3 regions of the Streptomyces sp. NPDC001606 genome follow, and region 1 is predicted to be linked to each of the others. Evidence: riboswitches for the same ligand, from Rfam matches in the RefSeq annotation. Region 1 holds a riboswitch; each other region holds the start of a gene.
What was found. A riboswitch is a leader RNA that binds a small molecule or an ion and turns the genes downstream of it on or off. The one in region 1 is predicted to bind cobalamin.
Positions count from the first base shown of each region.

Region 1 (10,358 bases):
TGCCCAAGGAGGAGATCCTCGCCGAACAGCTCGGCCTGTCCCGGAACTCCCTGCGCGAGGCCGTCCGGGCGCTGACCGCCATGCGCATCCTGATCACCCGTCAGGGCGACGGCACGTACGTCTCCAGCCTGGAGCCCCACCTCCTGCTCGAGAGCCTCTCCTTCGCCGCCGACGTCTCCCAGGGCCGGACGGCGCTCCAACTGCTCCAGGTACGCCGGCTGCTCGAACCGCAGGCGACCGGAGTGGCCGCCGCGCTCCTGACACCGGAGGACCTCCAGGAACTGCGCGACATCCTCGACCGGTCCCGGACCGTCGCCACCGTGGAGGAGTTCGTCGCCCACGACACGGCCTTCCACCTCAGGATCGTCGAAGCCGTCGGCAATCCCGTCCTGTCGATGCTGCTGCAAGTGCTCTCCACCCGAACCCAGCGGGTGCGCATCGCCCGCGGCATCAAGACCCGTGACGCCCTGGACAACGCCCACCACGACCATGAGCAGATCCTCGCCGCGCTCCAGTCACGCGACGCCCTGCTGGCCGCTTCCGCCGCGACCGTCCACATCACCGCCGTGGAGCAGTGGCTGGCCGCCAGCCTGACCGACGCCCCCTCGGGAGCCGCCGAGGAATGACCACGCCCGGCCGGGTGGGCCGGCCGGGCGCTGTGCGGGTCTGTCAGCCCATGTCCGTCAGCCCATGTCCGTCAGCAGGGCCTTCAGTTCCTTCTCCTGCTGCGCGGGCGACATCGGCGGGTTCGAGTGGTCGATGCCGAAGGTCTTGAGCATCTTGTCCATCTGGGCGTCGATGGAGTCCCAGCCGGTCTGGTCCAGCGGCTGCAGCGAGTCCTGGTCGGCATCCCACAGGTCACGCAGCTTCTGGGCGGCCGCATGGGCTCCGGCCGCGTCCCCCGAGCGTGCGTCCTTGAGCGAGGTCGACGCGAGCTTCTTCAGCGCGGCGACCTTGGCGGGCGGGAACTTCTTCACCGCCTGGCCGGGAGCCATCTGGACGGCCGAGGTGTTGTCCTCCTCCGGCGCCGGACCGACGTGCGGCTGGGCGTGGGCCCAGACCAGCAGGCCCGCGGTGGCGACGGCGAGCAGCCCGAAGCAGGCCAGCGCGATGCGCTCCTTGCGGGGGTCGCGGTTGGCCGGTGCGGCGTGGGTCGCCTCGTGGGTCTCGGCCACGTCCGAGCGCGTCACCGTCAGGTAGACCACCGTCGCCAGGATCAGGCCCAGGAAGATCAGGCTGGTGGTGAAGGTGCCCAGGTCGAGACCGGTCGGGTCGCCCGGGTTCTGGGCGACCTTGGGGGAGGCGAGCCAGTCGCCGATGTTCGCGCCCAGCGGGCGGGTCAGGATGTAGGCGAGCCAGAAGGACAGCACCGGGTTCGCGCCGAACTTCCACAGCAGCGTGATCGCCGCGATGAGGCCGAGCGGCAGCAGGACGGAGACTCCCGGGCTCCAGCCGGTGAGTTCGAGGGTCCAGTCGCCGGTCGCGGTGCCGAGCGCGAAGGTGACGAGAACGGCGAGCCAGTAGAACGACTCCCGCGGCAGCGTCGTGACCGAGTGGATCGAGAGGGTGCGCTCGCGCAGCCACCACACGCCGAAGACCACCGCGAGCAGCACCGAGAAGACCGCGGAACTGATCCACAGCGGCACGTTCTGCTGGTCGGTCAGGATGTCGGTGTAGAGGGTGCCCGTGACGCTGACAACGACCACGGTCAGCCAGTAGGGAAACGGGACGTACCGCTTCAGCCGCAGCTGGACGGCCAGGACCACCGCGAACACCGCGGTGAAGATCCAGGCCGTGTTCACCAGACCGACGCCCAGCTTCATGTCGATCCAGTCGGCGAAGCTCTCCCCGACGGTCGTGCACAGGACCTTGATCACCCAGAACCAGATGGTGACCTCGGGAACCTTGTTGAGCATGAGACGCCCGCTGCGCGGGCGTGCTTCCGTTGTCGTTGTCATGCGGGGAGGTTTACGCCGGGAACCTGCACATAACCTGACTACGCGGTGGCACCGGCGGCCGGGAGCGTCACCTCGACATGACCGCGGCCGTCCGCGATCGCGCGGACCTCCGCACCGGCCGAGGCGGCGATGCGCCGGACCACCGGCAGCCCCAGCCCGTACCCGTCGCCGCCGGTCACCCCCGCTTCGAAGACCCGGTCGACATCCGCGGGATCGAATCCGGGCCCGTCGTCCAGGACATCGACCACGACGGCCTCGCCCTGGTTGCGGGCGGTGATCCACACCCGGGACTTCGCATGCCGCAGGCCGTTGTCCAGCAGGGGTGACAGCAGCGACACGGCGACGTCGGCCGCGACGGCGACCTCGACCTCCGCGGGGAAGGCGACCTCGACCGCGCGGCCGGCGATCGCCTGCCGCGCGGCGGAGCGCAGATCGCACCGGGTTCCCTTGTCCGTCCGTGCGCGCGCGGCGCGCAGCAGCGTCGTGATCGCCGCATCGAGGCGGTCCACCTCGCTCAGCACCGCCTCCGTCGGCACCGGCTCGCCGGACAGCTGCGCCAGCTGCGCCTCGGCCCGCAGGACCGTGAGCGGTGTCCGCAGCTCGTGGGCGATCTCGTCGGTGAGCCGGCGCTCGTCCGCCAGCGCGTTGTCGACGCGCTCCAGGAGGTGGTCCAGCGTCCGCCCCAGCTCCCCGAACTCGTCGCGGGGGACGCCGAGGTTGAAGCGGCGCCCCGGTTCGTGCTGGCCCCAGTCGTCGGCGAGGGCGGCCATCTCGTGCACGACCCGCAGCGCACGGCGCACCACGAGGTGGGCGACACCGCCGGCGAGCAGGATCGTGAGGCCGCCCAGTATCAGGGACAAGGCCAGGCTGCGCTGCTCGGATGTCTCGTACGGCGTGAGGTCCACCCGGACGATCACCATGACGTGATGGCCGTGGACCGGGACCCTCCGCGCGTACAGGAGGTAGTCGCCGACCGTCGCGGTCTGCGGTCGCCCGGAGTCCGCGAGCTTCTCGACACGATCGACCAGGCTCGGCGGGACGTCTCCGTCGAGCAGACGGCCGTCGGCATACACCCAGGCGACCTCGTCCAGCGCCTCGCTGCTGTTCTCCGTCAGTACGACGCGGCCGCCCACGGTGGTCACGTTCGCCGCGACCGCCTCGGCGCGCGTCCGTGCCAGATCGTGCGCGTCGGCGTCGGTCACCCGGCTCAGCAGCACATGCGAGACGACGACCAGGATCGCGACCACGGCGGTGGCGATCAGCACGGTGAGGGCGACGACCCGCTTACGGAATCCCGTCACTGCCATCGGTAGCCCACACCGCGCACGGTCGCCAGCCGCTCGGCCACCCCCAGCGGACCGAGCTTGGCCCGCAGCCGGCGCACATAGGAGTCGAGGGTGTTGTCGCTGACCTGCGCCCCGTGCGGCCAGCCGGCAGCGATGAGGGCGTGCCGGCGCACCGCGTCGCCCTGCGAGGCGATCAGGCGGCCGAGCAGCCGGAACTCGGTCGGGGTCAGGCTCATGCTCGCCGCATCGTAGGTCACCACGTGCTTCGCCGGATCGAGGACGACCTCGCGCGGTGCGGGCGCCACGGTGGCCCGGCGCAGCAGCGCCCGGACGCGGACCAGCAGTTCCGGGATGTCGAAGGGTTTGGTCATGTAGTCGTCGGCGCCGGCCTCGAAGCCGCCCACCTTGTGATGCAGGCCGTCCAGGGCGGTGAGCATCAACACCGGCGCGTCGACGCCGCGGGCCCGCAGGGCCAGGCAGACGTCGCGGCCGTCGGCGTCCGGGAGCCCGAGATCCAGGACGACCAGATGAGGCGCCGGTGCGAGCTGCCGCAGCAGGCTGTCGGCCGTGGCGGCGACGGAGACGGTGTGGCCGTCGTGCTCCAGGGCGCGCTTGAGGACGCCACGGACCGCCGCGTCGTCTTCGCACACCATGATGAAAGCCACGGGCCGACCCTAGATACTCCCGGCCCGGTTCTCCATCTTCCCAGGTCAACCGCCTGACGGCCGATGTTCTAGGCGACCGGACGCAACACCGTGGGCGGCCGGAGCCGTACGACTCGGTTGGCGGCCGTCTTCTGGAGCAGGCCGTAGGCGAGGACCGGGAGCAGCAGGTGTGGCTTGTCCGGGAGCACGGCGGTGATCAGTACGGCGCCGGCGCTGCTGTTGTTCATGCCGCAGGCCAGGGTGAGCGAGGAGGCGGCGGGCGGGTCCAGCCGCAGCAGCCGCGCGGCGCAGCGGCCGAGCACGAACGACAGATGGCAGACCAGTGCGGCCACGACCAGCGCGGCGCCCAGCAGCAGCGGGCGTGGCCGAGCGACGAAGGAGCCGAGGGCGCCGCTGGCGTTGACGTACGTCAGGACCAGCGAGCCGGCGAGGGCCACCGGCACGACCGCGCCCAGCGCCCGGCCGAGCGAGGACGCGGGCAGGGCGAGCCGGACCAGGATGCCCCCCGCGCAGGGCAGCACCACGCCGACGAAGGTGAAGCCGCCGCCCGCAAGGTGGATACTCGCGGCGAGCGAGCCGGCGTAGCCGCCGCTGAGCAGCGGAGCCAGCAGCTCGATCACCAGCGGTGTGGTGAGGGGGCTGATGAGGGTGGAGGCGAGGACCAGGCCGACCATGGTCGGCTGGTCGCCGTCGCCCTTGCCGGTCCACACCGTGGCGCCGGCCGCGACGGGCATCGCCGTGATCAGGATCATCGCGGTGACCAGGCCGCTGCCGCCGTCGGAGTCGGGCGAGGCGTGCAGCAGGACCACGATGAGCGGGATGACCAGCAACGGGATCGCCAGGTGCAGCGCGAGCCCGGCGAGCAGGGCACTCGGGCGCCGCAGGACCCGGACCAGCTCACGGACGGGGACCTGGAGTCCGGACGAGAACATCACCAGCCACAGCAGGCAGGGTGCGGTGGACACCGGCAGTCGGATCAGTGGTCCCAGCGGCAGTGCGTGGGGGTGGCGCAGCCACAGGCCGGGGCCCGGCACGAGCAGGGCTGCGGCGTAGCACAGGACGACGGCCCGGCCCAGACGGCGCCGCAGCCAGGCGGTCGCACGGTCAGTGGGCGCCGGTGTGGCGGTGGGAGCTGGTGCATGCATGGCGGTTTTCTTCCGTCGTGGGGGCAGGGGCGGGACGGAAGACCGTTATGCGGAGACCATGTGCGTGCGTGTGCATGGAGCCATGGTGCGGGCACGGAACCGGCGGGGCGGGTGATCCACGGCGGCAGTCAGGATGTGTTCAGGCAGCCGCCCCTTCCCGCCTCCGCACGGCCGCCCGCCCACGCACGACCCCTGGCTAAGCGGTGGAAGGCAGCACGTGGTCGCCGATCTTGTCCGTGCTCAGGCACAGGGAGCAGACGGCCGCGTCGTGTGTGGCGCAGGCGGTCAGGTCCGGGCGTTCGTACGGCCGTTGGCAGACGTGGCAGTCGAAGGTGCGGGCGCTGGGGTTGCCGTGGGCGTCCAGCAGGGGCTCGTCCAGGCCGTCGTCGGTGCGGCGGAGGTAGTACCCGCCCTTGGTGACGATCGCCATCAGCGGGGTCAGGGCGAAGGCGATGACGGCAGAGGCGACGGGGGAGTACGGCTGGAGGGTGTCGCCCAGCAGGTGGAAGTACATGGCGATGGACAGGCCGGAGGCGGCGACGAAGGCCACGACGCCGACCGGGTTGACGGCATGGAGCATGCCCCGGCGGAACTCCGGCTGGAGCGGGGAGAGCTTCAGCAGGTACTTGTTGACGCCGATGTCGGTGGCGACGGTGACCACCCAGGCGATCGCGCAGTTCGAGTAGAAGCCCAGGATGCTGTTGAGGAAGCTGAACATGTCGGCTTCCATCAGGGCGAGCGCGAAGCCCAGGTTGGCCAGGACGAAGACCATGCGGCCGGGGTAGTGCCGGGTGATGCGGGTGAAGGAGTTCGTCCAGGCGAGCGAGCCGGAGTAGGCGTTCGTGACATTGATCTTGATCTGGCTGATGACCACCAGCGCCACGGCGAGCGGGACGACCATCCAGGAGGGCATCATCGCGTCGAAGGCACCGCGGAACTGCTGGATGGGCTCGGTCGCGGCAGCCGGGCCGACCTTGGCGAGGATGTACACCGCGAGGAAGACGCCGATGGCCTGCTTCAGCGCGCCGAGCACCACCCAGCCGGGGCCCGCCATGACGACGGCCGTCCACCAGGTGCGCTTGTTGCTCTCGGTCTTGGGCGGCATGAAGCGCAGGTAGTCGATCTGCTCGCCTATCTGGGCGATGAGCGAGAGACAGACGCCGGCGCCGAGCAGGACCGAGGCCGTGTTGACGCCGCCGTCGCCGTCCGTGCCGGTGTAGGCGAGGAAGCGGTCGACGGTGCCGGGGTCGGTGGCGATCAGGTAGACCAGCGGGCCGACCATCAGCAGCAGCCAGACCGGGGTGGTCCACACCTGGAGCTTGCTGAGCGCCTTCATGCCGTAGATCACCAGCGGGATGACCATGAGCGTGGAGACCAGATAGCCCAGCCACAGGGGCAGCCCCAAGCCGAGTTTGAGGCCCTGGGCCATGATCGAGCCTTCGAGGGCGAAGAAGATGAAGGTGAAGCTGGCGAAGATGACGCTGGTGAGGACCGAGCCGTAGTAGCCGAAGCCCGAGCCGCGGGTGATGAGGTCGAGGTCGATGTTGTAGCGGGCGCCGTAATAGGCGAGCGGGAAGCCGGTGATGAAGATGACCACGGCAGCCACCGCGATGGCCACGAGCGCGTTGCCGGTGCCGTGCGCCAGGCCGATACCGGCGCCGATGGAGAAGTCGGCCATGTAGGCGATGCCGCCCAGGGCGGTGGTCGCCACGACCATGGGGGTCCAACGGCGGTAACTGCGGGGAGCGAAACGGAGGGTGTAGTCCTCCAGCGTCTCCCTGACCGCCTGGTCGGCGGCGGCCTTCGGCGCGCTTGCCGTTTGCGTGCGTGACTCGGTGGTGCTCATGCCGCGCCTCCCGATGCTGCTGGTGCGGGTGCCTCTGTGGGGAAAGCCCCGCTTGGCGTCATCGGCAGGACGGGGGAGCCGACGGACCGTCATATGTACCGTTCGGCCGTGTAGACGACTCTGATCCCACGGCCGGTCACGCTAGAAAGCGGCTGTTACCGCCGGCGCCCGCCGTCGTGAACGCGAAGTTTCCGAGAACTCACCTGCTGCCGTGCGGCGTTGGTCCAGCCCCGGTGACGCGCCACCACTCCTCAGGGCCGGCCTCGCTCGATGAGATCATGACCGTGAGGTGACCGGAGTGGATCACGCCGCACAGACTGCGCGACTGCGGGCGGAGGTGCCGGTGCGCATCTCGGAGTGCCTCGACGTGTGCGATCAGGCCAACGTCATCGTCGTACAGCCGTCTGCCGCGGGCCGTGCCGCCGGTGCCCGGCCGGTCTGGCTCGGGCTGGTCAACGACCCGGACGCGACCGAGGACATCGTCACCTGGGTCCGTGCCGGTGGTCCAGGCGTGGCGCCACTGCCGGACATCCTCGACCTGTACGCCTTCACCCCACGGCGGCGCTCCGCGGCTCCCTGAACTGAGGGCGAACCCTATTCCCCGGAAGCCCGTTCCGCCCCGCCCGGTGCGAGAGGAGGATCGCGCCAGACTGAGGCGGTCTTGGCCGTGCTCGTGCCACGCGGTACGGTCTGTCCGATATCGACGACGGCGAGACGGAAGCCGGTGGGAATCCGGCACGGTCGCGCCACTGTATGCCGGACACCGCGGGGTGTCCGGTGAGTCAGACCCGTGGCCGTCGTCCAGTGCACCACCGAGATGGGACGCGAACTCCCAGAGGAGGTTCTGCCATGGCGCAGACCGTCGCCCAGCCGACAGCCACCACTCCCGCCATCCCCGCCACGCTGCCGCTGAAGGCGATAGCTCCCTGGGCGGTCTTCTTCGGCATCCTGATGCTGGTCCTGCTGTACTTCGTCGGCGCCGAGCAGGGCGCCACCTCCGTGTTCAACGGCACGGACGTCCACGAGTGGGTGCACGACGCCCGCCACCTGCTGGGCTTCCCCTGCCACTGACGCGAGGGACGCCCCGACTCCCATGAACTCCGCAACGGTAAGAAACCTCCTCGTGCGGGGCATGCTCGCCGGCCTCGCGGCCGGCGTGCTCGCTCTCGTCGTCGCCTACCTCCTCGGCGAGCCGAACGTCGACAAGGCGATCAGCTTCGAGGCGGCGCACTCCCACGAGCACGGGATGGAGGTCGTCTCCCGCTCCCTCCAGTCCACGGCGGGCCTCGCCACCGGCGTCCTCGTGTACGGGGTCTCCTTCGGCGGCATCGCCGCGCTCGCCTACTGCTTCGCGCTCGGCCGCGTCGGCCGGTTCGGGCCGCGGGCGACCGCGCTGCTGCTGTCCGGCTGCGCGCTGCTCGCGGTGTACGTCGTCCCGTTCCTGAAGTACCCGGCCAATCCGCCGTCGGTCGGCGAACCCGACACCATCGGCAAGCGGACCACCCTGTACTTCCTGATGATGCTGCTCAGCGTCCTCCTCGCGGTCGCCGCCACCATCCTGGGCAAGCGCCTGGCGCCCGGCCTGGGCACCTGGTGGGCGACGGTGGTCGCGGTGGCCGCATTCGCCGTCGCCATCGGCCTGGCCTACCAGTTCCTGCCCGCCATCAACGAGGTGCCGAGGGACTTCCCGGCCACCTTGCTGTGGCGGTTCCGGCTCTCGGCCCTGGCGATCCAGCTGAGCCTGTGGACAGGTTTCGGCCTGCTCTTCGGTGAACTGGCGGAACGCCTGCTGAACCCCAAGCCGGCAACGGCCGCGAGCAAGCGCGTGGTTCCGGCCGCGCACTGATTCCTTCCGGACGCCAGAGGGCCCTTCGGAACCATCCGAGGGCCCTCTGGCGTTCCCTGGACACCGCCTGCGCTGCGAGTTGGCTGCGCTGCTGCGCCGACACCGCGATACGACGTCCTGAACCACGGTGCTGTCGGCCGAGGGGGGGACACCCGGCCGTCAGCGTTCTGCCCGGCGGACTCATCCCGGCCGGGGCCCTTGCCCGTGGCACCCCGGTCCGCAGCATGGTCCGGTCACGGTCAGGAGGCGGGCAGCTCCCCGCGGACGATGCAGGGAGCAGGACGCGGAGACGTCGAGGCCGTCCAGGTGGGCGGCGCCGGTCTCGGTGAAGTCCAGGGCCAGGCCCTGGACCGCGGCTGTGGCGAGCACCGGCGGGGCCTCGCCGAGCCGGCCGAAGTAGGACGTCTTCAGCGGCGCGACGTCCTGGGTGCCGCGGGCCATCGATGACGGGGCTTCACACCTACGGGCGTCTCAGTGATGCAGGGCGGCCGCGAGTGCCTCGGCCAGGGTCAGGGGCGGGCGGCCGATCAGGCGGCGCAAGTCGCCGGAGTCGGTGTACATCTCGCCGTGGCTCATGCCGCGGTCGGCGTCGGCGAGGACCTCCGCCAGCTCGGTGGGCAGGCCCGCGGCGGCCAGCGCCTGGGCGAAGTCGGTCACCGGGAGGTCGGCGTAGGTCACCTGCTTTCCGGCCGCAGCGGAGATCGCGGTGGCGAGCTCGGTGAGGGTGAAGGATTCGTCGCCGCCGAGCTCGTACACGGCGCCGGTGTGGCCTTCGGCGGTGAGGACGACCGCTGCGGCCTCGGCGTAGTCGGCGCGGGCTGCGGCGCTGATCCGCCCCTCGCCCGCGGCGCCGACGACGGCGTCGTTCTCCAGGATCTGCGGCAGTTGGCTGGTGTAGTTCTCCAGGTACCAGCTGTTGCGCAGCAGCACGCTGGGGATTCCGCGGTCCCGCAGATACTCCTCGGTCTCCCTGTGCGTGGCGCCGATGACGGTGGTGGCAGTGTCCGCGTGGGTCGTGCTCGTGTACACCACCAGCGACACGCCTGCGGACACCGCGGCGTCGATCACGCGGCGGTGGTTGGCGACCCGCTCGCCCACGGGGACCGAGGCCGAGACCAGCAGCAGCCTGTCCGCCCCCGCGAATGCCTCCGCCAGGCCGTCGGTGTCCGCGAAGTCGGCGCGGCGCACCGTGATGCCTCGGTCGGCCAGGTCCTTGATCCTGCCGATGTCCCGGCCGGTCGCGATGATGTCCGCGGCCGGAATCCCGCGCCGCAGCAGTGCCTCCACGGTGAGCCTGCCCAGCTGGCCGGTGGCTCCGGTGACGACGATAGGCATGAGGGTCGTTCCTTCCTTCCGCGCGTGCGTCGCACGCCTGCCGCGGTTCGTCCGCGGCGGGATGGAACAAGACTGACCTGGACACTCTCTGCTGGGAAGTAGCCACTTCTTGGTAGGGTACTTACCCGACCGATAGCATTGAGGTGAGCCGTATGGCTGCGTCATTCGATCCGTACGAGCGCGGCTGCCCGTCGCGGGACCTGCTCGACCAGATCGGCAGCAAGTGGGCGGTCCTCGTGCTGGGCGAACTCGGCCGGAACGGAACCTCCCGGTTCGG
Region 1 covers NZ_JBSFHC010000005.1:99,789-110,146, forward strand. Annotated here, with positions in the region: gene ACWCV9_RS11990 (FadR/GntR family transcriptional regulator) at 1-626, shown strand, start outside; gene ACWCV9_RS11995 (COG4705 family protein) at 684-1,958, opposite strand; gene ACWCV9_RS12000 (sensor histidine kinase) at 1,997-3,265, opposite strand; gene ACWCV9_RS12005 (response regulator transcription factor) at 3,256-3,909, opposite strand; gene ACWCV9_RS12010 (sodium-dependent transporter) at 3,978-5,054, opposite strand; gene ACWCV9_RS12015 (purine-cytosine permease family protein) at 5,251-6,900, opposite strand; gene ACWCV9_RS12020 (hypothetical protein) at 7,190-7,480, shown strand; cobalamin riboswitch at 7,570-7,714, shown strand; gene ACWCV9_RS12025 (CbtB domain-containing protein) at 7,750-7,971, shown strand; gene ACWCV9_RS12030 (CbtA family protein) at 7,994-8,746, shown strand; gene ACWCV9_RS12035 (hypothetical protein) at 8,927-9,187, opposite strand; gene ACWCV9_RS12040 (SDR family oxidoreductase) at 9,218-10,081, opposite strand; gene ACWCV9_RS12045 (winged helix-turn-helix transcriptional regulator) at 10,234-10,358, shown strand, end outside.

Region 2 (10,358 bases), on a different contig from region 1:
GACCACGCCGGGGACGACTCGGCGGTAGGCCCTTCACTTGTTGAGGGATTCGTGAAAGCGTTCACATTCACAAGCAACCTGTGCGTAACCTCTTACGCTCAGAGAAATCAAGGAGAGGTAGCAGCCATGGACTGGCGTCACAACGCCGTTTGCCGCGAGGAAGACCCCGAGCTCTTCTTCCCCATCGGCAACACCGGTCCTGCGCTGCTGCAGATCGAGGAAGCCAAGGCCGTCTGCCGTCGCTGCCCGGTGATCGAGCAGTGTCTGCAGTGGGCGCTCGAGTCCGGTCAGGACTCCGGCGTCTGGGGTGGTCTCAGCGAGGACGAGCGCCGCGCCATGAAGCGCCGTGCCGCCCGCAACCGGGCCCGTCAGGCCTCCGCCTGACATACCCACCCCTGCTGACAGCCTGAGCTTGGCGGCGCGTGCAGCACGCACGCATCTCCCGCCCCCGAGCCGCAGCGCGCAGTATCCCCCGATGCGCTCACAGCAGAGCAGCAACGAGCACGAGCCCCGAACCCATGGCGGTCCGGGGCTTTTTGCTGTCCGCGCACACCCGCTGCCGTACGCGAGCCGGCTCCGCGTCTACTTCTGTGCCCGCACCGGGATGTCCAGGATCACCCTGGTGCCGCGCTCCGGCCCCGGGACCATGTCGAAGGCGCCGCCCAGCTCCCCCTCGACCAGGGTCCGGACGATCTGGAGGCCCAGGTTGCCCGAGCTGTGCGGGTCGAAGCCCTCGGGCAGGCCGACCCCGTCGTCCTGGACCGTGACCAGGAGGCGGGCCTCCTTCGTCGTACCGCCGCGCACCGCGGAGACCTCGACCGTGCCGGTGTCGCCCTCGCGGAAGCCGTGCTCCAGCGCGTTCTGGAGGATCTCGGTGAGCACCATCGACAGCGGAGTGGCGACCTCGGCGTCGAGTATCCCGAACCGGCCGGTGCGCCGGCCGGCCACCTTGCCCGGGGAGATCTCGGCGACCATCGCGAGCACCCGGTCGGCGATGTCGTCGAACTCCACCCGCTCGTCAAGGTTCTGGGACAGCGTCTCATGCACGATCGCGATCGAGCCGACCCGGCGGACGGCCTCCTCCAGGGCCTCCCGGCCGCGCTCGGAGTCGATCCGGCGGGCCTGGAGCCGCAGCAGCGCGGCGACCGTCTGGAGGTTGTTCTTCACCCGGTGGTGGATCTCCCGGATGGTGGCGTCCTTGGTGATCAACTCGCGTTCGCGGCGCCGCAGTTCGGTGACGTCCCGGCACAGCACCAGCGAACCGATGCGTACGCCCTTGGGCTTGAGCGGGATCGCCCGGAACTGGATGACCCCGTCGTTGGCCTCGATCTCGAACTCGCGCGGGGCCCAGCCGCTGGCCACCTTGGCGAGCGCCTCGTCCACCGGGCCCCGGGTCGGGGCGAGTTCCGCGGTGGTCCGCCCCAGGTGGTGGCCGACCAGGTCGGCGGCGAGACCGAGGCGGTGGTAGGCGGAGAGCGCGTTCGGGGAGGCGTACTGGACGATGCCGTCCGCGTCGAGCCGGATCAGGCCGTCGCCGACGCGCGGCGAGGCGTCCATGTCGACCTGCTGGTCGGGGAAGGGGAAGGAGCCGGCCGCGATCATCTGCGCGAGATCGCTGGCGCTCTGGAGATAGGTCAGCTCCAGCCGGCTCGGGGTGCGGACGGTGAGCAGGTTGGTGTTGCGGGCGATCACGCCGAGGACGCGGCCGTCCCGCCGTACGGGGATGGACTCGACCCGTACGGGGACCTCCTCGCGCCACTCCGGGTCGCCCTCGCGCACGATCCGGCCCTCGTCCAGCGCCGCGTCCAGCATGGGCCGGCGGCCGCGCGGGACGAGGTGGCCGACCATGTCGTCCTGGTAGGAGGTGGGGCCGGTGTTGGGCCGCATCTGGGCGACCGAGACGTACCGGGTGCCGTCCCGGGTCGGCACCCACAGCACCAGGTCGGCGAAGGAGAGGTCGGAGAGGAGCTGCCACTCCGAGACCAGCAGATGCAGCCACTCGAGGTCGGAGTCGTCGAGGGCGGTGTGCTGGCGGACCAGTTCGTTCATGGAGGGCACGCTGCGAGCGTACCCGGGGGGTCGCCGGTGTCCGAAAAACACCCGCGGGCCGCGGCGCCTGGAAGGGACCCTCAACCCTCCCGGCACCGCAGCCCGGAGCATCATCGGCCGTGGGGTGTGCGGTCCCGGTCGGCCGAAGGCCGAGGAGCCGGGGCAGTCAGGGCAGAGAGCGCCGGTTCCTCGATCCGCCTTCCTGTGCGGGGAGGGCGGAGGCTTGTGCGTGGTCGATCGTGCGTGGGGCGACGATCTTGTATGTGACCGATGCGCTCGGCATCGGACGGTCTGCGCTGGATGTGTCTTCGATTGTGGACTGGACCAATGGGGCGTGTCCATGCCCGTACAGGCTCCGTCGCCCGTGCGGGCACCGCTCCGCGCGGCATGCGGCGCGGCAGCTGGCACTCGATGCCACGAAGCCTACCCGGCAAAGTCAACTATGGGGCCATACAGTCATGGCAAATTCCGCGAGTGCTTCCAGTTCCGCCCGGCTCGCCCCGTCGCGCGCCTGCTGGGACATGCCCTGGAGCACCGCACCGGAGTGCCGCGCGAGGGCGGTGGCGTCGGTGCCGGCGGGGAGCAGCCCGGCCGTGATGTCCGCGCGGATCCGGGAGGCGAGGGCGGCGATGCCGGCGTTGCGCCGGTCCCGCAGCAGCCGCGCCACCTCGGGGCTGGTGCAGTTGGTGGCCGCGTGCGCGACGAGGCAGCCGTACGGGTGGGCCGGGTCGGTGTATGCGGCGGCGGCCTCGCGCAGGATGCGGGCGAGGGCCGCCCGGGCGGTGGGTTCCTCGGCGAGGGCGCGGCGGCCGAAGGCGCCGTAGGTCTCGCAGTAGACGCGGACCACCTCTTCGAACAGGGTGCGCTTGTCCCCGAAGGCCGCGTAGAGGCTGGGGGTGCCGATGCCCATGATCCGGGTGAGGTCGGAGACGGAGGTCGCCTCGTAGCCGTGCCGCCAGAAGGCCATGAGCGCCTTGTCCAGGGCTTCGGCCCGGTCGAAGGAGCGCGGGCGGCCGCGCCTGCCGGACCCCGTTCCGGTCCGCGCCGTCGTGTCCTGGCCCTGCATCATGGGCAGATTTTATAGCGCCCGCTAGAGAAATGTGCGAGACCGCCCGGACCCAAGCGGCACACGGGATCGCGGGCAGCGGGAAGAAGCTCCGTAGGGCACGCCCGGCGACGCCGACTCTGTTAGATTGGTCTAAACCACATAGACGCACGAGCCCACTTCAGAACGGCAGGCCCAGCGTGGAAGTTGTCATCGTTCCGGACGCCGCGGCGGGCGGCGAACTGATCGCCGAGGCCATGGCGCAGCTGCTGCGACGCAAGCCGGACGCCCTGCTCGGGGTGGCCACCGGCTCCACCCCGCTGCCCGTCTACCAGGCCCTGACCGCGAAGGTGCGGGCCGGCGCCGTGGACACCGCGCAGGCCCGGATCGCCCAGCTCGACGAGTACGTCGGGCTGCCCGCCGACCACCCCGAGTCCTACCGCTCGGTGCTCCGCCGCGAGGTGCTGGAACCGCTCGGCATAGGCATGGACGCCTTCCTCGGGCCGGACGGCACGGCGGAGGACGTCCAGGCGGCGTGCGAGGCGTACGACCGGGCGCTGGCCGAGGCCGGCGGGGTGGACCTCCAGCTGCTCGGCATCGGCACCGACGGGCACATCGGCTTCAACGAGCCCTGCTCCTCGCTCGCCTCGCGGACCCGGATCAAGACGCTGACCGAGCAGACCCGGGTGGACAACGCCCGCTTCTTCGAGGGCGACATCACGCAGGTCCCGCACCATGTGATCACCCAGGGCATCGGCACCATCCTGGAGGCCCGGCACCTGGTGCTGCTGGCGACCGGCGAGGGCAAGGCGGACGCGGTCGCGGCGACGGTCGAGGGGCCGGTGGCCGCGGTGTGCCCGGCGTCGGCGCTCCAGCTGCACCCGCACGCCACGGTGGTCGTGGACGAGGCCGCGGCGGGCAAGCTGAAGCTGGCGGACTACTTCCGCCACACGTACGCGAACAAGCCGGAGTGGCAGGGCATCTAGAACTGCGGGGCGCACGGCTCCCTCCTCTGTGGCCTAGACCAGCCCGGGTCCGGGCGGTATATAGAGGGGATCACTGGGCGGCCGGGTGGAGTCGTGTGACAGTAAGCCGTGCCACGATGTGAGCGGGGCCGATGGGATGTCGGTCGCTTTCGGCATTCGGAGCCGGGAAGGCAGAGCATGAGCACCGACGTCAGCAGTGCGGAGAACGAGGCCGGGACAACCGTCCGTACCGCGCGCGTGCCCAAGTACTACCGCTTGAAGAAGCACCTCCTCGACATGACGGAGACGCAGGCACCGGGCACCCCGGTGCCGCCCGAGCGCACGCTGGCGGCCGAGTTCGACACCTCCCGCACCACCGTCCGGCAGGCCCTTCAGGAGCTGGTGGTGGAGGGCCGGCTGGAGCGGATCCAGGGCAAGGGCACCTTCGTCGCCAAGCCCAAGGTCTCCCAGGCGCTCCAGCTCACCTCCTACACCGAGGACATGCGCGCCCAGGGCCTGGAGCCGACCTCGCAGCTGCTGGACATCGGGTACATCACGGCCGACGACCGGCTCGCCGAGCTGCTCGACATCACCGCCGGCGGGCGCGTCCTGCGCATCGAGCGGCTGCGCATGGCCAACGGCGAGCCGATGGCCATCGAGACCACCCATCTGAGCGCCAAGCGCTTCCCCGCCCTGCGCCGCTCGCTGGTGAAGTACACCTCGCTGTACACCGCGCTCGCCGAGGTCTACGACGTCCACCTCGCCGAGGCCGAGGAGACCATCGAGACCTCGCTGGCCACCCCGCGCGAGGCGGGCCTGCTCGGCACCGACGTGGGGCTGCCGATGCTGCTGCTCTCCCGGCACTCGCGCGACCGCGAGGGCCAGCCGGTGGAGTGGGTGCGGTCCGTGTACCGGGGCGATCGGTACAAGTTCGTCGCACGGCTCAAGCGCCCGGCGGAATAGGGGCCGAACAGGAGGGGAAGCCTCCGGAGGCCGCCGCCGAAGTCGGTGTGCCGATATGCGGACGAGGTCTTCCACTGACGTGATCCCGTCACCTAGATTGCCGCGCATCACGCGGTGATCAACGAGGGGACGGAGCACATGCCAGAAACACCAGAAGTGAGTCCACCGGTCGTCACACCGGTCCGGGTGGTCATCGGCCTGTGTCTCGTCGCGCCCTTCGTGGCGATGCTGTGGGTCGGCTCGTACGCCAAGACGGACCCCACGCTCATCGGGATCCCGTTCTTCTACTGGTACCAGATGCTCTGGGTGCCGATCGCCTCGGTGCTCACCATCGCGGCGTACAAGCTGTGGCAGCGTGACCAGCGCGCCCGTGCCGCCCAGAAGGGGGGTGCAGCGAAGTGAAGGACGGCGTCAACGGCGTCGCGCTCGGCGTCTTCATCTTCTTCTTCCTGGCCGTCACGGTCATGGGCTTCCTGGCCTCGCGCTGGCGGCGGGCCGAGAACGAGCAGTCCCTGGACGAGTGGGGCCTCGGCGGCCGGTCGTTCGGCACCTGGATCACCTGGTTCCTGCTCGGCGGTGACATCTACACCGCGTACACCTTCGTCGCCGTACCGGCGGCGGTCTACGCGGCGGGCGCGTCCGGCTTCTTCGCGGTGCCGTACACGGTCATCGTCTACCCGCTGATCTTCACCTTCCTGCCGCGCCTGTGGTCGGTCTCGCACCGCCACGGCTATGTCACCACCTCCGACTTCGTGCGCGGCCGGTTCGGTTCCAAGGGCCTGTCGCTCGCGGTGGCGGTCACCGGCATCCTCGCGACCATGCCGTACATCGCGCTCCAGCTGGTGGGCATCCAGGCGGTGCTGGACGTGATGGGCATCGGCGGCGGCGAGAACACCAACTGGTTCGTGAAGGACCTGCCGCTGCTGATCGCCTTCGGTGTGCTGGCGGCCTACACCTACTCCTCCGGTCTGCGGGCGCCCGCGCTGATCTCGTTCGTCAAGGACACGCTGATCTACATCGTCATCGCGGTGGCGATCATCTACATCCCGATCAAGCTGGGCGGGTTCGACGACGTCTTCGCCAAGGCGACCCACGCGCTCAGCCAGGTCAACCCGGCCACCGGCAAGCCGCGCGGCGCCATCGCCCCGCCGGAGGCGGGCCAGTGGACGTACGCCACGCTGGCGTTCGGCTCCGCCCTCGCCCTGTTCATGTATCCGCACTCGGTCACCGCGACGCTCTCCTCCAAGAGCCGTGACGTGATCCGCCGCAACACCGCGATCCTGCCGCTGTACTCCCTGATGCTGGCCTTCCTGGCACTGCTGGGCTTCATGGCGATCGCGGCCGGGGTGAAGGTCACCAACGGGCAGCTGGCGATCCCGCAGCTGTTCGAGGACATGTTCCCGGACTGGTTCACGGGCGTCGCCTTCGCGGCGATCGGCATCGGCGCGCTGGTCCCGGCGGCGATCATGTCCATCGCGGCCGCCAACCTCTTCACCCGCAACATCTACAAGGACTTCATCAAGCCGGACGCCACGCCGGCGCAGGAGACCCGGGTCTCCAAGCTGGTGTCCCTGCTGGTGAAGGTGGGCGCGCTGGTCTTCGTCCTGACCATGGACAAGACGGTCGCCATCAACTTCCAGCTGCTGGGCGGCATCTGGATCGTGCAGACCTTCCCGGCGATGGTCGGCGGCCTGTTCACCCGCTGGTTCCACCGCTGGGCGCTGCTGGCCGGCTGGGCGGTCGGCATGGTGTACGGCACGGTCGCCGCGTACGGTGTCGCCTCGCCGACCCAGGCGCACTTCGGCGGCTCGGCCAAGGAGATCCCCGGCATCGGCCAGATCGGCTACATCGGCCTCACGGCGTTCCTGCTCAACGCCGCGGTCACCGTGGTCCTGACCCTCGTCCTGAAGGCCCTGAAGGCCCCCGAGGGCGTCGACGAGACCAGTCCCGAGGACTACACGGCCGACGCCGGCGACCCGGGCGTCCAGGCGGAACTCCCGCCGGCCACCGCGGGCGCCGGTCACTGAGCGCGCCGTACGACGGGCCGCCGGAGCGCATCCGGCGGCCCGTTGCCGTACCCGGGACCGGAATCCGCCGCCGGAGCGGCCCGACATCGCCCTGTCGGCCCATGAGTTGACGCTCCGGGACCGGTGCGACACAACATCTGGGGGTGACACCGCACCCCGGCACTAGATGTATGCTCATGCTCGCTGTCGCCGCAGGGGAATCCGGTGCGAATCCGGAACTGTCCCGCAACGGTGTACTTGCGTGTATCCGCACGCCTGTTCCAGTCCGAGGACCTGCCGACAGCGCGCCCGGCCGTCCGGTCCGGGTGCCCTGAGACGTCCGGGCCTCGTGGAGTGGGCCGGTGGACGCGACGCCGTGCGCGCTCGTGGCTGCCCCCTGCCCTCCGCCGGGCCCCCGTGCCGAGCGAGGGAGAGCCCCACGTGACCATCGCGCCAGCAGATCCGGCTTCAGCGAGCGGACCGGAGACCGACGGTCCCGGCACCGCGCTGCTGCGGACCCTGACCGAGCTGACCGCCGACCTCCCCGACGCCGACCCGGGCCGGGTCGCCGCCGCCGCGCTGCGCGGCCGCTCCGCGCGGGCCGACGAGGCGGAGCTGCGCGAGCTGGCCACGGAGGCGGCCGCCGGCCTCATCTCCGAGGACCCCGCCTACTCCAGGCTGGCCGCCCGGCTGCTCACCCTCACCATCCGGGACGAGGCCGCCTCGCAGGGCGTGACCTCGTTCACCGAGTCGGTCGCCGTCGGCCACCGCGAGGGCCTCGTCGCCGACCGCACCGCCGCGTTCGTCGCGCAGCACGCCGAGCGGCTGGACGCGCTGGTCGACCGGGACGCCGACGACCGCTTCGGCTACTTCGGTCTGCGCACCCTGCACAGCCGCTATCTGCTGCGGCACCCGATCACCCGCAAGGTGATCGAGACGCCCCAGTTCTTCATGCTGCGGGTGGCGAGCGGGCTGGCCGAGGACGACACCGTCCGCTCGGTGGACGAGGTCGCCGCGCTCTACAAGCTCATGAGCCGCCTCGACTACCTGCCCTCCTCCCCCACCCTGTTCAACTCCGGCACCCGGCACCCGCAGATGTCGTCCTGCTATCTGCTGGACTCCCCGCTGGACGAGCTGGACTCCATCTACGACCGCTACCACCAGGTCGCCCGGCTCTCGAAGCACGCCGGCGGCATCGGTCTGTCGTACTCCCGGATCCGGTCCCGCGGCTCGCTGATCCGGGGCACCAACGGGCACTCCAACGGCATCGTGCCGTTCCTGAAGACCCTGGACGCCTCGGTCGCCGCGGTGAACCAGGGCGGCCGGCGCAAGGGCGCCGCCGCCGTCTACCTGGAGACCTGGCACTCCGACATCGAGGAGTTCCTGGAGCTGCGGGACAACACCGGTGAGGACGCCCGCCGTACGCACAACCTGAACCTCGCGCACTGGATCCCGGACGAGTTCATGCGCCGGGTCAACGCCGACGAGCAGTGGTCGCTGTTCTCCCCGGCGGACGTGCCCGAGCTGGTCGACCTGTGGGGCGCGGAGTTCGACGCCGCCTACCGCAAGGCCGAGCAGGCGGGCCTGGCGAAGAAGACCATCCCGGCCCGTGAGCTGTACGGCCGGATGATGCGCACCCTCGCGCAGACCGGCAACGGCTGGATGACCTTCAAGGACGCCGCCAACCGCACCGCCAACCAGACCGCCCTGCCGGGCCATGTCGTGCACTCCTCCAACCTCTGCACGGAGATCCTGGAGGTCACCGACGACGGCGAGACGGCGGTCTGCAACCTGGGGTCGGTCAACCTCGGCGCCTTCGTGCGCGACGGGGACATCGACTGGGAGCGGCTGGACGAGACGGTCCGCACGGCCGTCACCTTCCTCGACCGGGTCGTGGACATCAACTTCTACCCGACCGAGCAGGCGGGGCGGTCGAACGCCAAGTGGCGTCCGGTCGGCCTGGGCGCGATGGGCCTCCAGGACGTCTTCTTCAAGCTGCGGCTGCCCTTCGACTCGCCCGAGGCCAAGGCGCTCTCCACCCGGATCGCCGAGCGCATCATGCTCGCCGCGTACGAGGCCTCCGCCGACCTCGCCGAGCGCAACGGCCCGCTGCCGGCCTGGGAGAAGACCCGTACCGCGCAGGGCGTGCTGCACCCGGACCACTACGACGTGGAGCTGACCTGGCCGGAGCGCTGGGCGGCGCTGCGGGCCCGCATCGCCGCCGTCGGCATGCGCAACTCGCTGCTCCTCGCGATCGCGCCGACCGCCACCATCGCCTCCATCGCGGGCGTCTACGAGTGCATCGAGCCGCAGGTGTCCAACCTGTTCAAGCGCGAGACGCTGTCCGGTGAGTTCCTCCAGGTCAACTCCTACCTGGTGCAGGACCTGAAGGACCTGGGCGTATGGGACGCGCGCACCCGGGAGGCGCTGCGGGACAGCAACGGCTCGGTGCAGGACTTCGTGTGGATCCCGGAGGAGGTGCGCCGGCTGTACCGCACGGCCTGGGAGATCCCGCAGCGCGGCCTGATCGACATGGCCGCCGCCCGCACCCCGTTCCTGGACCAGGCGCAGTCCCTGAACCTGTTCATGGAGACGCCGACCATCGGCAAGCTCTCCTCGATGTACGCCTACGCCTGGAAGTCCGGGCTGAAGACCACGTACTACCTGCGCTCGCGTCCGGCGACCCGGATCGCCCGCGCGGCCCAGGCACAGACCGCCATCCCCGTGCAGCAGGCGGCCGACCCCGACGCCGTCGCCTGCTCCCTTGAGAACCCCGAGTCCTGCGAGGCCTGCCAGTAATGACCACCCGAAACACGAACCTGCTCGACCCGGGCTTCGAACTGACCCTGCGTCCCATGCGCTACCCGGACTTCTACGAGCGCTACCGGGACGCCATCAAGAACACCTGGACCGTCGAGGAGGTCGACCTCCACTCGGACGTGGCCGACCTGGCGAAGCTGACGCCGGAGGAGCAGCACCTCATCGGCCGGCTGGTCGCCTTCTTCGCGACGGGCGACTCGATCGTCGCGAACAACCTGGTCCTGACGCTGTACAAGCACATCAACTCCCCGGAGGCGCGCCTGTACCTGTCGCGCCAGCTGTTCGAGGAGGCCGTGCACGTCCAGTTCTATCTGACGCTGCTCGACACCTATCTGCCCGACCCGGACGACCGGGCCGCAGCCTTCGCGGCCGTGGAGAACATCCCGTCGATCCGTGAGAAGGCGCAGTTCTGCTTCCGGTGGATGGACTCGGTCGACAACCTGGACCGGCTGGAGACCAAGGCCGACCGCCGGCGCTTCCTGCTGAACCTGATCTGCTTCGCCGCGTGCA
Region 2 covers NZ_JBSFHC010000002.1:533,214-543,571, forward strand. Annotated here, with positions in the region: gene ACWCV9_RS06785 (WhiB family transcriptional regulator) at 127-384, shown strand; gene ACWCV9_RS06790 (sensor histidine kinase) at 583-2,058, opposite strand; gene ACWCV9_RS06795 (TetR/AcrR family transcriptional regulator) at 2,486-3,118, opposite strand; gene nagB (glucosamine-6-phosphate deaminase) at 3,295-4,080, shown strand; gene ACWCV9_RS06805 (GntR family transcriptional regulator) at 4,258-5,022, shown strand; gene ACWCV9_RS06810 (DUF3311 domain-containing protein) at 5,161-5,424, shown strand; gene mctP (monocarboxylate uptake permease MctP) at 5,421-7,049, shown strand; cobalamin riboswitch at 7,220-7,344, shown strand; gene ACWCV9_RS06820 (ribonucleoside-diphosphate reductase subunit alpha) at 7,470-9,827, shown strand; gene ACWCV9_RS06825 (ribonucleotide-diphosphate reductase subunit beta) at 9,827-10,358, shown strand, end outside.
Region 2: it holds a riboswitch for cobalamin, as region 1 does, so the genes downstream of both, ACWCV9_RS06820 (ribonucleoside-diphosphate reductase subunit alpha) here and ACWCV9_RS12025 (CbtB domain-containing protein) in region 1, are expected to answer to the same signal.

Region 3 (10,358 bases), on a different contig from region 1:
GCTCGTAACTCCCCCGCAGTGAGTCGGAGTTGCTCAGCAACCGCCGGGAGCCGAACAGCCGCTGGCTCGGTGTCATCGACAGGTCGTAGGGGCCGAAGGCCAGGTGGGCCGCACGGAACGCGCCGGTGATGCCGTGCCGGTCGCGAAGCCGCAGCAGGGTCAGGACGCTCAGGTGGGCGCCGGCCGACTCGCCACCGATCAACAGCCGCCCCGTGCCGAACTCGGTCTCCGCGTGGTCCACCAGCCACCGGGCGGCCGCTTCGCAGTCGTCGGGGCCGGCGGGAAAGGGGTGCTCCGGCGCCAGGCGGTAGTCCACGCTCATCACGGCCAGCCGGGCTTCCACGGCAAGCCGCCACAGCTTCTCGTCCTGCCCGTCCGCCGAGCCGAACGCCCAGCCGCCGCCGTGTATGTGCAGGTACACGCCGTCGACGTGATCCGGCACGAACGCCCGGACCTTCACCCCGCCCCCGACGACGCGGTCCTGGCCCTGCGGCAGTCGCACTGGTGGCGTGTCGCCACCGAGCCGGTTGCGCCGCAGAAGCGCCAGCACGTCTGCATCCACCGCTTGCCCACGAGGTGGACGGCTCGCGGCAGCAGCCTCGAACTGGGCGTTGAATGTCAGGGTCTCGGCGAGGCAGTCCTCATCTGTGATCGTCATGCGCCGACAGTCGCAGCTGTCTGCGACAACACCCTGTCACCCTTTCTCCGTGAACTGCATCACGTCCCTCTCCCGCTGACGAGGGTGTCCGAGATCAGTCTGTGACGACCGAGCTGAACACCCTCTTGGCCGCGCTCTACGGCCGTCGGCCTGGACCGGCCGCACTCCACAAGACCAGCGCACCGATCACAGGCTCGCTGGTTGCGGCTCTGATCAGGCTTGTCCGGGATGGCGCAGTGGATACCGCGTCTGCGCAGGTACCTTTCGATTACCCGGCCTAGCGCGGGAACACGTTGGCGGTGTGACGGCGGCCCGTCCCAAGGGGTGGGAGCGGGCCGCCGGGGTGTGTGCCGGTCAGGCCGCGGCTTTCTGCCGGGCCACTTCCCGGGCCCGCGCCGAGATCTCCCGCACGGCCGGGATGGTCCTGTACGGCCGGATGCTCCTGCGGAGCGTGGCGAAATGTTCGTCCCCGCGGGCGCTGGAGATAGCGGCGTAGTCGTCCAGGAACACGCCCCACTCTTGGCACGCCTCTTCGACGTGCCGCATCTCCATGAGCCGGGAGGCGAGGAGACCGGTGGCGTGTACGCGTCCCTGCCGCTCTCCGGCAGGGCGGGCCTTGTTGGACCGGCGCAGGGCCTTGACCGACGCAGGCCGGTCGCCGAGGGCCCACATGACGTGGGCGACGTGGAATTCGTAGGCGGCGCGGTCGTATCCGCCGATGTGGTCGTTGCGGCCGTCGGCCTGCGAGAGCGCTTCTTCGGTCTCCCGGAGCCGGGTCAGCGCTTGACGGCGGTCGCCGACCATGGCCGCTCCGTGGGCCTGCTGGCCGCGTAGGAACGCCACCAGGCGCGGCCCGGACGCCGGTGCGGCTTCGGCGGCCGAGTCGGCGAGTTCGAGGGCCTTCGGGCCGTAGCCCAGGTTCGACGCCTGCAACGCCATCCCGCGCAGAGTCCGGCAGTACGTCACGTGGTCTTCGGCTTCGCCGGCCAGCTCGAGGGCCTTGACGTAGTAGCGCTGCCCCAGGCCGTGTTCCCGCTCGTACATGGCCATCCAGCCCGTGAGGTACGTCAGGTCCGACGCCGCCGCCCGCATCGCCCGCTTCACCTCGTCCGTGCCGTCAGCGCGCAGATAGGGCCCCACGGTGTTGACCAGGAACGCCGCCGCCATGGGCCGGGCGTGGCCGCCCCCGAGGTCGTCCAGGATGTCCGCGATCCGCTCCGTCATCCGCTCCACGGTCGCCACGTCGGACATGCCGATACAGACGGTCCGACCGGCGGAGACATGCTCGATCCGGCCCGCGACGTCCCGGTACCCGGGGACGACCAGTGCTGCCGAGTACAGGCCCGCGCCGAGCAGAGCACGCCTGGACGGGTCCATGTCCGCCCTTCCGAGATCGACCATCCCCGACACCGCGTCCGGGGAATCGGCCGGATGGTCCTCCCAGCCGAGTTCCGCCGAGGTTACGGGGCGCGCAAGGAGGCGCGAGAGCGCTTCGGCGACGGCCGGTCGGGCCTCCTTCTTCGGCAGATGCCCTTTCAGCCATTGCGAGACGGCCGCTTTGCCGTAGGACAGGCGGAGGCCGAGTTCCGCGCCGACGGTGTTGACCCGGCGGGCGAGCTGGTCGTTCTGAATGTTCCCCTCTCGCATCAACGCCGCAAGGCGGTCGTTCGGTGTGAGTGGTCGACGTCCCATCGAGACCCCCGAGCGTGTGCAACCGGTGCAACTCACCCTCCACTCTGCTCCCTTACCCAGGGAAGCGCAGCGGAGTTGAGTGATTACCGGCCGTCCGGAGATCGTCCGGACGGCCGGTTGACGGCTCACCGGTCCATCCCGCCCCGGAGGGAGGACCGGCGGACACCGAGACGACGAAGAGGCGGTAATGACCACGACTGCTTCCCCCGGACTGCCCGCGCTGCGGCCCCTGACCGGCCCTGTGCCCGGGTACGTGCAGACCCTGCCGCTGGACCCGACGGCGGCAGCGGTGGCGCGGCTGAGCGTCCGCACGGCGCTGGCGTGCTGGGGCCTGGAGAACATGACGGATGACGTCGTACTCGTCGTCTCCGAGCTGGTGACGAACGCCTTTCAGCATGCGCGCCCGGCGTGCCCGCTGCCGGATGATCCGGGCACCTGCCGTCTGACGCTGGAACACCCGGACGCAGGAACCGTGTGGGTGTCGGTCGCGGACTCGTCCGGCCGCCGGGCTGTACGGCGTCCGGCTGACGACGACGCCGAGTCCGGCCGGGGGCTGGCGGTGGTGGACGCCCTGGCGTCCCGCTGGCTGGTCCAGCCGTCCCGGAAGGGCAAGACGGTGTGGGCCGAGCTGAAGGCGACCGGCTCTGCTGTGCTCAGTGGCGTGGGCGGCTGAACCAGGCCACGCCGTCCTTCTGAACCATGAAGACGATCAGCAGAACACCAGCGGCCAGCTCTACGAGGGCTGCCGTGACGACGGCGGTGGGGGCGATGCCGGCGGTGAGGCAGAGCGTGTAGGTGCCGACGACGCAGTGCCAGGCGCCGTAGACGATCGTGCCGATCCGGAGGGCGGTGCCGCCCTTGCCGAATCGTGTGGCGAGCACGAGCGCGAGGGCCGCGTAGACGACACCCTGGAGCATCCCGGACTGCGCAACCGCCATCTGCACTGCCGCGTCCTGCTCCGCCTCCTCGACAGCGGGGGCATGGGACCACCAGGACCCGCTGTAAGGATCGAGAGCGCTCTGCGCCGCCTCGGCCTGAGCGAGCGCAGTCAGGCCCAGAACGATCAGGAAGCCCGCGAGCAGGAACAGGACGATGCGAGCCGCCCTGACCCGCTGCGGCATCTCCACGGAGCCGCCGGCATACGCCGACTGCTGCGCGTACCCGAAGCCCGGCGGCATCTGCGGCCGCGGAGGGTAGCTCGGCGGAGGCGGCATGTACGAGAAGCCGAACCCCGGCTGCCGGCCGGAGAGGTTGCTCTGTTCGGACTCCGGACGCGGTGCCTCGTTCATGAAATGCGTTCTCCTTCGATGTCTGAGGTGGTGAGGGCTCGTGCCGCGGGACAGAAGCCCTCACCGAAGAGCGGCACGTGCTGATCGGCCCTCAGTACGTGCGGGCCTTCTCCCAGCCGCGCGCGTTGTCCAGCGTGGTCGCGAAGTAGTTCCTGGGCGGGACGGTCTGACCGTCGGGCAGGTTCTTGCTGCTGAGGGCGGGGCTGTACTTGCGGAAGATCGCGATCGACTTTGTGAGGCAGTTGTTGAAGCCGATGTCGTAGCCGTTGTTCTTCATGTTGTCGAAGGTGCGCTGCGCGGCCTTGAGGTCACCACTGGCCGTGTTGATGCACCGGTAGGCGTCGTAGTAGCCCGCCCTGTGGTGGCCGTCCCGCTTGATGCTCCTGCGGAGCCCGTCCCAGGTGCCGCCCTTGATCCAGCTGCCGTTGTAGTCCCCGGCCGCAATGTGCAGCTTGCCCTTGTAGCCCTCGGTGGCGCCCCAGATCCAGTGGTTGGTGTTCCGCGGGTCGCGGATCGACCAGGCGACATGACCGTACGTCCGGCCGGCGATTCGGGCGCCCTCCTTGTCCAGGAAGAGGCACACCCGGCCGCCCGTGGCGGCTTCGGCCGTGGCAGGGGTGAGGAGCGGTGCGGCGGTCGCCGAGAGTACGGCCGCGAGGAGGGTGAGGACTGTGCGATGCTTTCGGGTCGTCGATCGGGTCATGGCAGAACTCCGCTCCTGTGTAGGTGGGTTGACGGCGGAACGGCACTGTCGGCGCCCGCCGCAGTTCACTTTCCTGAGTGCCGGAAGCCTGCTCCAGACCCTTCGCCCGGCAGGTGCTTGCAGTGCACGGTGCACACGCTCTGACCTGCTGTTTCACTAGCGCAGTGCAAGCTCTGGGTGGGAGGAGAAGTAGCGGTGAGGGAACCAGGGGAGTCCTTCGAAGGGTTGGCGCACGCCCTCGTCCAGGCCCTGGATGAGTGGCGCGACTGCCTTCAGCAGGTGATGGAGGGGGCTGGGCCCTCCCGTTCGGGGCTGCTCGCCCGGCTGAGGGACGCGGACCCGAAGATCGACAACCCTCTCCTGGGGCATTGGCTGCTCGGCCGCGATCAGCTGCTCGGCGAGAACAGGAGATCCAGCCGTCTGCCGACCGTCCAGGACACCGCCCGGATTGTGGCGGCCTTCCGGGACGATGCAGCGCCCCAACGCGAACGGCTGATGGGGATCGCCCGGCGGATCGAATTCCACAAGACCGAGCTACAGAAGATCAAAGGCCACCAATGGCGAAGTGCGGTAATCAACGCGCTCAAGGCTGCCGAGCCGCCCGCCGACGAACCGGCTCCCCCGCGGACGATCGCGGATCCTCCTGCCCTTGCCGCCTCCCGCTCATGGAAGCGGCCGGCCGGCGTCGCTGCGGCCGTCGGCCTGCTGATCGTTCTGGGAGTCGCTGCGAGGGGATGGTCGGGGTCGACCGAGCAGGGCGGTCAGGCCGAGCCTTCCTCCAGCCCAGCGACATCCGCCGCGGGAACGACTGCCCAGCCCAGTGACGCGCTGGGGGGAGACAGCCGCTGTTCTCCGCCCAAAGCCGGTCCGTCCGGTGTTCATCTGCGTGCCTGCGCGAAGGTCCAGCACGACAAGGTGGTTTTCGCCCTCAAGGTCGACAATCCCACGGCCTCCGCCGCGCACGTCACGGTCAAGGTGGCTGGTTTCTGGGCAGGAGCGGGTCACGACTGCAAGCCCGGGCCCTCCACCAGCCACATCACCGTTGAACCGGGCACCACGTTCACCACCGATCCGGCCCTCTGCGGGACCGCACGCCAGGACGCCCCGCTGGCCTATCAGGGGGAGGCATACATTGCCGCAGGTGACGGGCAGGAGTGGACGGGCCACGCGTGGTCTCCCCGCGCCAACGTCTACGCGGACCGGGGAACCTTGTGGCGGTGCGGTGGCGATGTGCCGTGCTAGGAAGCCTCAGTTACCTCCCCATCTCTCACAACCAGCCTGACGATCGGATGCTCGGAAAGACCCCCTAGCCGAGCCAGGCCGTGGTGTCCGGAGGCAGTTCCCGGCTGCCGCTTCCGGCCATGGCGTCGCTGGTCAGGAGGATTTCGCCCGGGGGGAGCGGTACCGGGTGGTCCGTGAGGTTGGTGACGCAGCGCCAGGTGGCGGTGCGGGCGAAGTCCAGGACCCCGGCCGGGGTGCCCGGCGTCCAGGTCAGTTCCTCGCCCTCCAGCAGTTTGCGGCGCAGCCGGAGGGCGGTGCGGTACAGCTCCAGCGTGCTGCCCTCCGTGCCGGCCTGTGCCTCGACGGCGTACGACGCGAAGGACGGCGGCTGCGGCAGCCAGCCGGCGCCCGGCCCGAAGCCGTACGAGGGTCCGGTCGTCGTCCACGGCAGCGGCACCCGGCAGCCGTCGCGGCCCTTGCGGACATGGCCGGTCTGCTCCCAGATCGGGTCCTGGAGCACCTCGGCGGGCAGCTCGGCGACCTCCGGCAGACCCAGTTCCTCGCCCTGGTAGAGGTAGGCCGCACCGGGCAGCGCCAGCATCAGCAGGGTCGCGGCGCGGGCCCGGCGATATCCGGCCGCCGGGTCGATCGCGGGCGCGGTGCCGCCGGACAGCAGCCAGGCGCCGGGGTCGGTGCCGGGCGGCAGCATGAGCCGGGAGGCGTGCCGGACCACGTCGTGGTTGGAGAGCACCCAGGTGGCGGAGGCGCCGGCCGCGCGGGCGGTGGCCAGCTCCTCGGTGATCACCCGGCGCAGCTCCCCGGCGTCCCACCGGGCCTCCAGGTACTCGAAGTTGAAGGCCTGGCCCAGCTCGTCCGGGCGCGCGTACCGGGCCCGGCGGGCGCCCGGCACCCAGGCCTCGGCGACGGCGCAGCGCGGCGGGTGGTAGGCGTCGAAGACCTTGCGCCAGTCGCGGTAGATCTCGTGCACCTCGTCCCGGTCCCAGTAGGGGTGGGTGCCCGGCTCCACCCGCAACAGGGCCTCCTCGCCGGTCGCGCCGATGCCGCCGATGTCCCGCAGCGGTTCGGAGAGGTCCTTGGCGAGGCCGTGGGCGACGTCGATGCGGAAGCCGTCGACGCCCCGGTCGGCCCAGAACCGCAGGGTGGCGCGGAAGTCGGCGCGGACGTCCTCGTGCTCCCAGTTCAGATCGGGCTGCTCGGCGGCGAAGAGGTGCAGGTACCAGGCGCCGTCGGACACCCGCCGCCACGCGCTGCCGCCGAACACGGACTGCCAGTCGGTCGGCGGCAGTTCCCCGCGCTCGCCCCGGCCGGGCCGGAAGACGTACCGGTCGCGGGCCGGTGAGCCGGGCCCGGCCCGCAGCGCCTCCTGGAACCAGGGATGCAGATGCGAGGTGTGGTTCGGCACGATGTCCACGACGACCTTCAGCCCGAGCCGGTGCGCCTTCGCGACCAGGGCGTCGAAGTCGTCCAGGGTGCCGAGCCGGGGGTCGACGTCCCGGTGGTCGGCGACGTCGTAGCCGCCGTCGGCGAGTTCGGAGGGGTAGAAGGGGCTGAGCCACAGGGCGTCCGCGCCCAGCTCGGCGAGATGCTCCAGGCGCTCGGTGATGCCGCGCAGATCACCGAGGCCGTCACCGTCGGCGTCGGCGAAGCTGCGCGGATAGACCTGGTAGATGACGGCCTGCCGCCACCAGTCGGGGTTCCGGGAGGAGAGGTCCGGCGAGGACTCTGCCATACGGGCCATACGGGCTCCCTTTCGGAAGGACGACAGGAGAGAGCCTGTCCACATTGCCCGGAAAAGCAACCTTCAGTGGCGAGGTGCGCCGCGTTTCACTCCCCGCAGTGCTCCAACAAGCCCCGCACCCGCTGGTCCACCACCCGGTAGCGGACCACCCGCCCCTCCTTCTCCCCCGCCACCACGCCCGCCGCGCGCAGCAGCCGCAGCGCCTGGGAGACCGCCGGGTCGTTCATGCCCGTGGCGACGGCCAGGTCCGAGACGGCGAGCGGCCCGGTGTGGTGCAGGGCCAGCAGCAGGGCGAGCCGGTTGGGATCGGCGAGCAGCGAGAAGCGGTCGGACCAGGCGCGCAGACGGCCCGCGTCGCCGATGGCGGCGATCGCGTCGCACACCCGGTGGCCGTCGATGGTGCGACGGTCGGCGCGGTCGGCAGGCACGAGATGCATGCCCACATCCTCGCAGGCCGGTATGTGATCTTGAATACCTGCCCGGTTGTGCAGCTATGCAGGAGATGGTCCGGCCCCCTACGGTGGGCGGGCCGTGGTGCTCGGGAAGTCGATGAGAGATCGACGCGGCCCTCGCCACTGTGATCGGGGAGTTCCCGTCCCGTCCGGCATCCGCCGGGCCACTGGTCGTACGACCGGGAAGGCAGGGGCGACGAACGCGTGACCCGTAAGCCAGGAGACCGGCCACGGCACTGATGAAGGATCCACGAGGTGCTGGAGCTGACCGTATGAACCTGCCCGGAACCACCCTGCCCGCGTCCGACCAGGCAACCTTCCGCTGGCAGCGCGAGGACACGGTCAGGACGACCGGACTGCTCGCGGTGATCGTCGCCCTGCACGTCGTCGCCTTCGGCATCCTCTTTCTGCTCGTCGCCCCCGGGCACTACAAGGTGGGCCGGGACGTCTTCGGCGTCGGTCTCGGCATCACCGCCTACACCCTCGGCATGCGGCACGCCTTCGACGCCGACCACATCGCCGCGATCGACAACACCACCCGCAAGCTGATGGCCGACGGCAAGCGGCCGGTGTCGGTGGGCTTCTGGTTCGCCCTCGGACACTCCAGCGTGGTGGTGCTGCTCGCGCTGCTCATCGCCGGCGGCACCCAGTTGGCGGGCACGGTGACCAGCGACAAGTCCACCACCCACCAGGTGCTCGGCTTCATGGGCACGACGATCGCCGGCGCCTTCCTCTACCTGATCGCGGCCCTCAACCTGATCGCCCTGCTGGGCATCCTGCGGGTCTTCCGGTCGATGCGCGCGGGCACCTTCGACGAGCGGGAGCTGGAACGGCAGCTGGACTCGCGCGGGTTCATGAACCGCTTCCTCGGCCGGCTGACCAGGTCCGTCTCCCGCCCCGGCCAGATGTACCCGGTGGGCTTCCTGTTCGGCCTCGGCTTCGAGACGGCCACCGAGGTCACGCTGATGGTGATGGCGGGCTCGGGCGCGGCCGCCGGCCTGCCCTGGTACGCGATCCTCTGCCTGCCGCTGCTCTTCACCGCCGGGATGTGCCTGTTCGACACGCTCGACGGCACGTTCATGAACTTCGCCTACCAGTGGGCGTTCTCGCACCCCGTCCGCAAGGTGTTCTACAACCTCACCATCACCGGGCTGTCCATCGCCGTCGCCTTCTTCATCGGCACGATCGAGCTGGTCGGCGTGGTCCACGACAAGCTGGACCTGCGCGACTCCGTCACCGGCTGGATCGCCGGGGTGAACCTGGACAGCGCCGGTTACGTCATCGTCGGCCTGTTCGTGGTGGTGTGGGCGGCGGCGCTGGCGTACTGGAGGTTCGCGCGGGTGGAGGAACGCTGGACGGCGCGCGCCTCCACCCTGTCCGACTAGGGCTCTTTTAAAAGGAGGCTCTAGCGTTCGACCGTCTCCAGGTACAGCTTCACGTACCGGTCCACGTCCACGTCCAACGCCACGTCCACCAGGGCCTGTTCGCGGGCCTCGCCGTGGATCTCGGACTCGCCCGGGCGGGGCCGGCGGTCCACGATGGTCTGGCCGCGGCCCGGCCCGGGGGCCAGGGACACCTCCACCGGGAGGCGGCGGGTGACGATGCCCTGCGGGTCGGCGACCGCGCACACCGCGCCCGCGTCGCCGAGGCCGCCCGCCTCCTCCGCCTCCGGCTCCTCGCCCTGCGTGGTAGGCCGGTGCGCGAGCAGCTCCCCGGCCAGCCGGGTGCCGGGCTCGCTGCTGGCGCGCAGCCGGTGCACGTCCGGGGTGTCCACCACCACCCGCATGAAGACGTCCAGGCCGTACATGGTGATCGGCACCCCGGCGGTGAGCAGGATCGCCGCCGCCTCCGGGTCGTGCCAGACGTTGAACTCGGCGACCGGTGTGGCGTTCCCGGTGGCGACCGCCCCGCCCATGAACACGATCCGCTCGATGTTGCGGGTCACCTCGGGGTGGGTGCGCAGCAGCAGCGCGATGTTGGTGAGCGGCGCGGTGGGGATCAGGGTGACCGGGCGCGGGGAGGCCAGGATCTCCCGGCGCAGCAGGGTGACCGCGTCCACGTCGGCGGCGGTGCGGGACGGCGCGGGCAGGCCGAGGTCGCCCATGCCGTCGGCGCCGTGCACATGCTGGGCCGGCCGGGCGGGCTCCAGCAGCGGGCGCTCGGCACCCCGGCCCACCGGGATGTCCGGGGCGCCCGCCTGCTCCAGCACGGTGAGGGTGTTGCGGACCACGCCGTCGACGTCGGTGTTCCCGGCGACACAGGTCACCGCCCGCAGGTCCAGACCCGGGTGGCGGACGGCGAACAGCAGGGCCAGGGCGTCGTCCACGCCGGTGTCGCAGTCGATGATCACGGGGATGGCCTGACCGGTCACAGCTGACTCCTTCGTCGTACCGACGTTCAAACCCTAGATCAGGTCCACAGCTCCGCGCCGCGCGCACGCACCCGCTCGCCGATCCGCCGCAGCAGCTCCGGCACCGGCAGCTCGCCCGGCCGCCGCCCGTCCCGCAGCCGTACGGCCGCCAGCCCGGCGTCCGCCTCGCGCACGCCGATCACCGCCTGGTACGGCACCAGGCGCGCCGCCCGG
Region 3 covers NZ_JBSFHC010000010.1:149,092-159,449, forward strand. Annotated here, with positions in the region: gene ACWCV9_RS19950 (alpha/beta hydrolase) at 1-658, opposite strand, end outside; gene ACWCV9_RS19955 (hypothetical protein) at 1,013-2,305, opposite strand; gene ACWCV9_RS19960 (ATP-binding protein) at 2,538-3,023, shown strand; gene ACWCV9_RS19965 (hypothetical protein) at 3,004-3,639, opposite strand; gene ACWCV9_RS19970 (Tat pathway signal protein) at 3,731-4,342, opposite strand; gene ACWCV9_RS19975 (hypothetical protein) at 4,538-5,584, shown strand; gene ACWCV9_RS19980 (glycoside hydrolase family 13 protein) at 5,649-7,313, opposite strand; gene ACWCV9_RS19985 (ArsR/SmtB family transcription factor) at 7,409-7,759, opposite strand; cobalamin riboswitch at 7,838-8,021, shown strand; gene ACWCV9_RS19990 (HoxN/HupN/NixA family nickel/cobalt transporter) at 8,047-9,159, shown strand; gene ACWCV9_RS19995 (nucleoside hydrolase) at 9,180-10,145, opposite strand; partial or broken gene thrS (threonine--tRNA ligase) at 10,184-10,358, opposite strand, start outside.
Region 3: it holds a riboswitch for cobalamin, as region 1 does, so the genes downstream of both, ACWCV9_RS19990 (HoxN/HupN/NixA family nickel/cobalt transporter) here and ACWCV9_RS12025 (CbtB domain-containing protein) in region 1, are expected to answer to the same signal.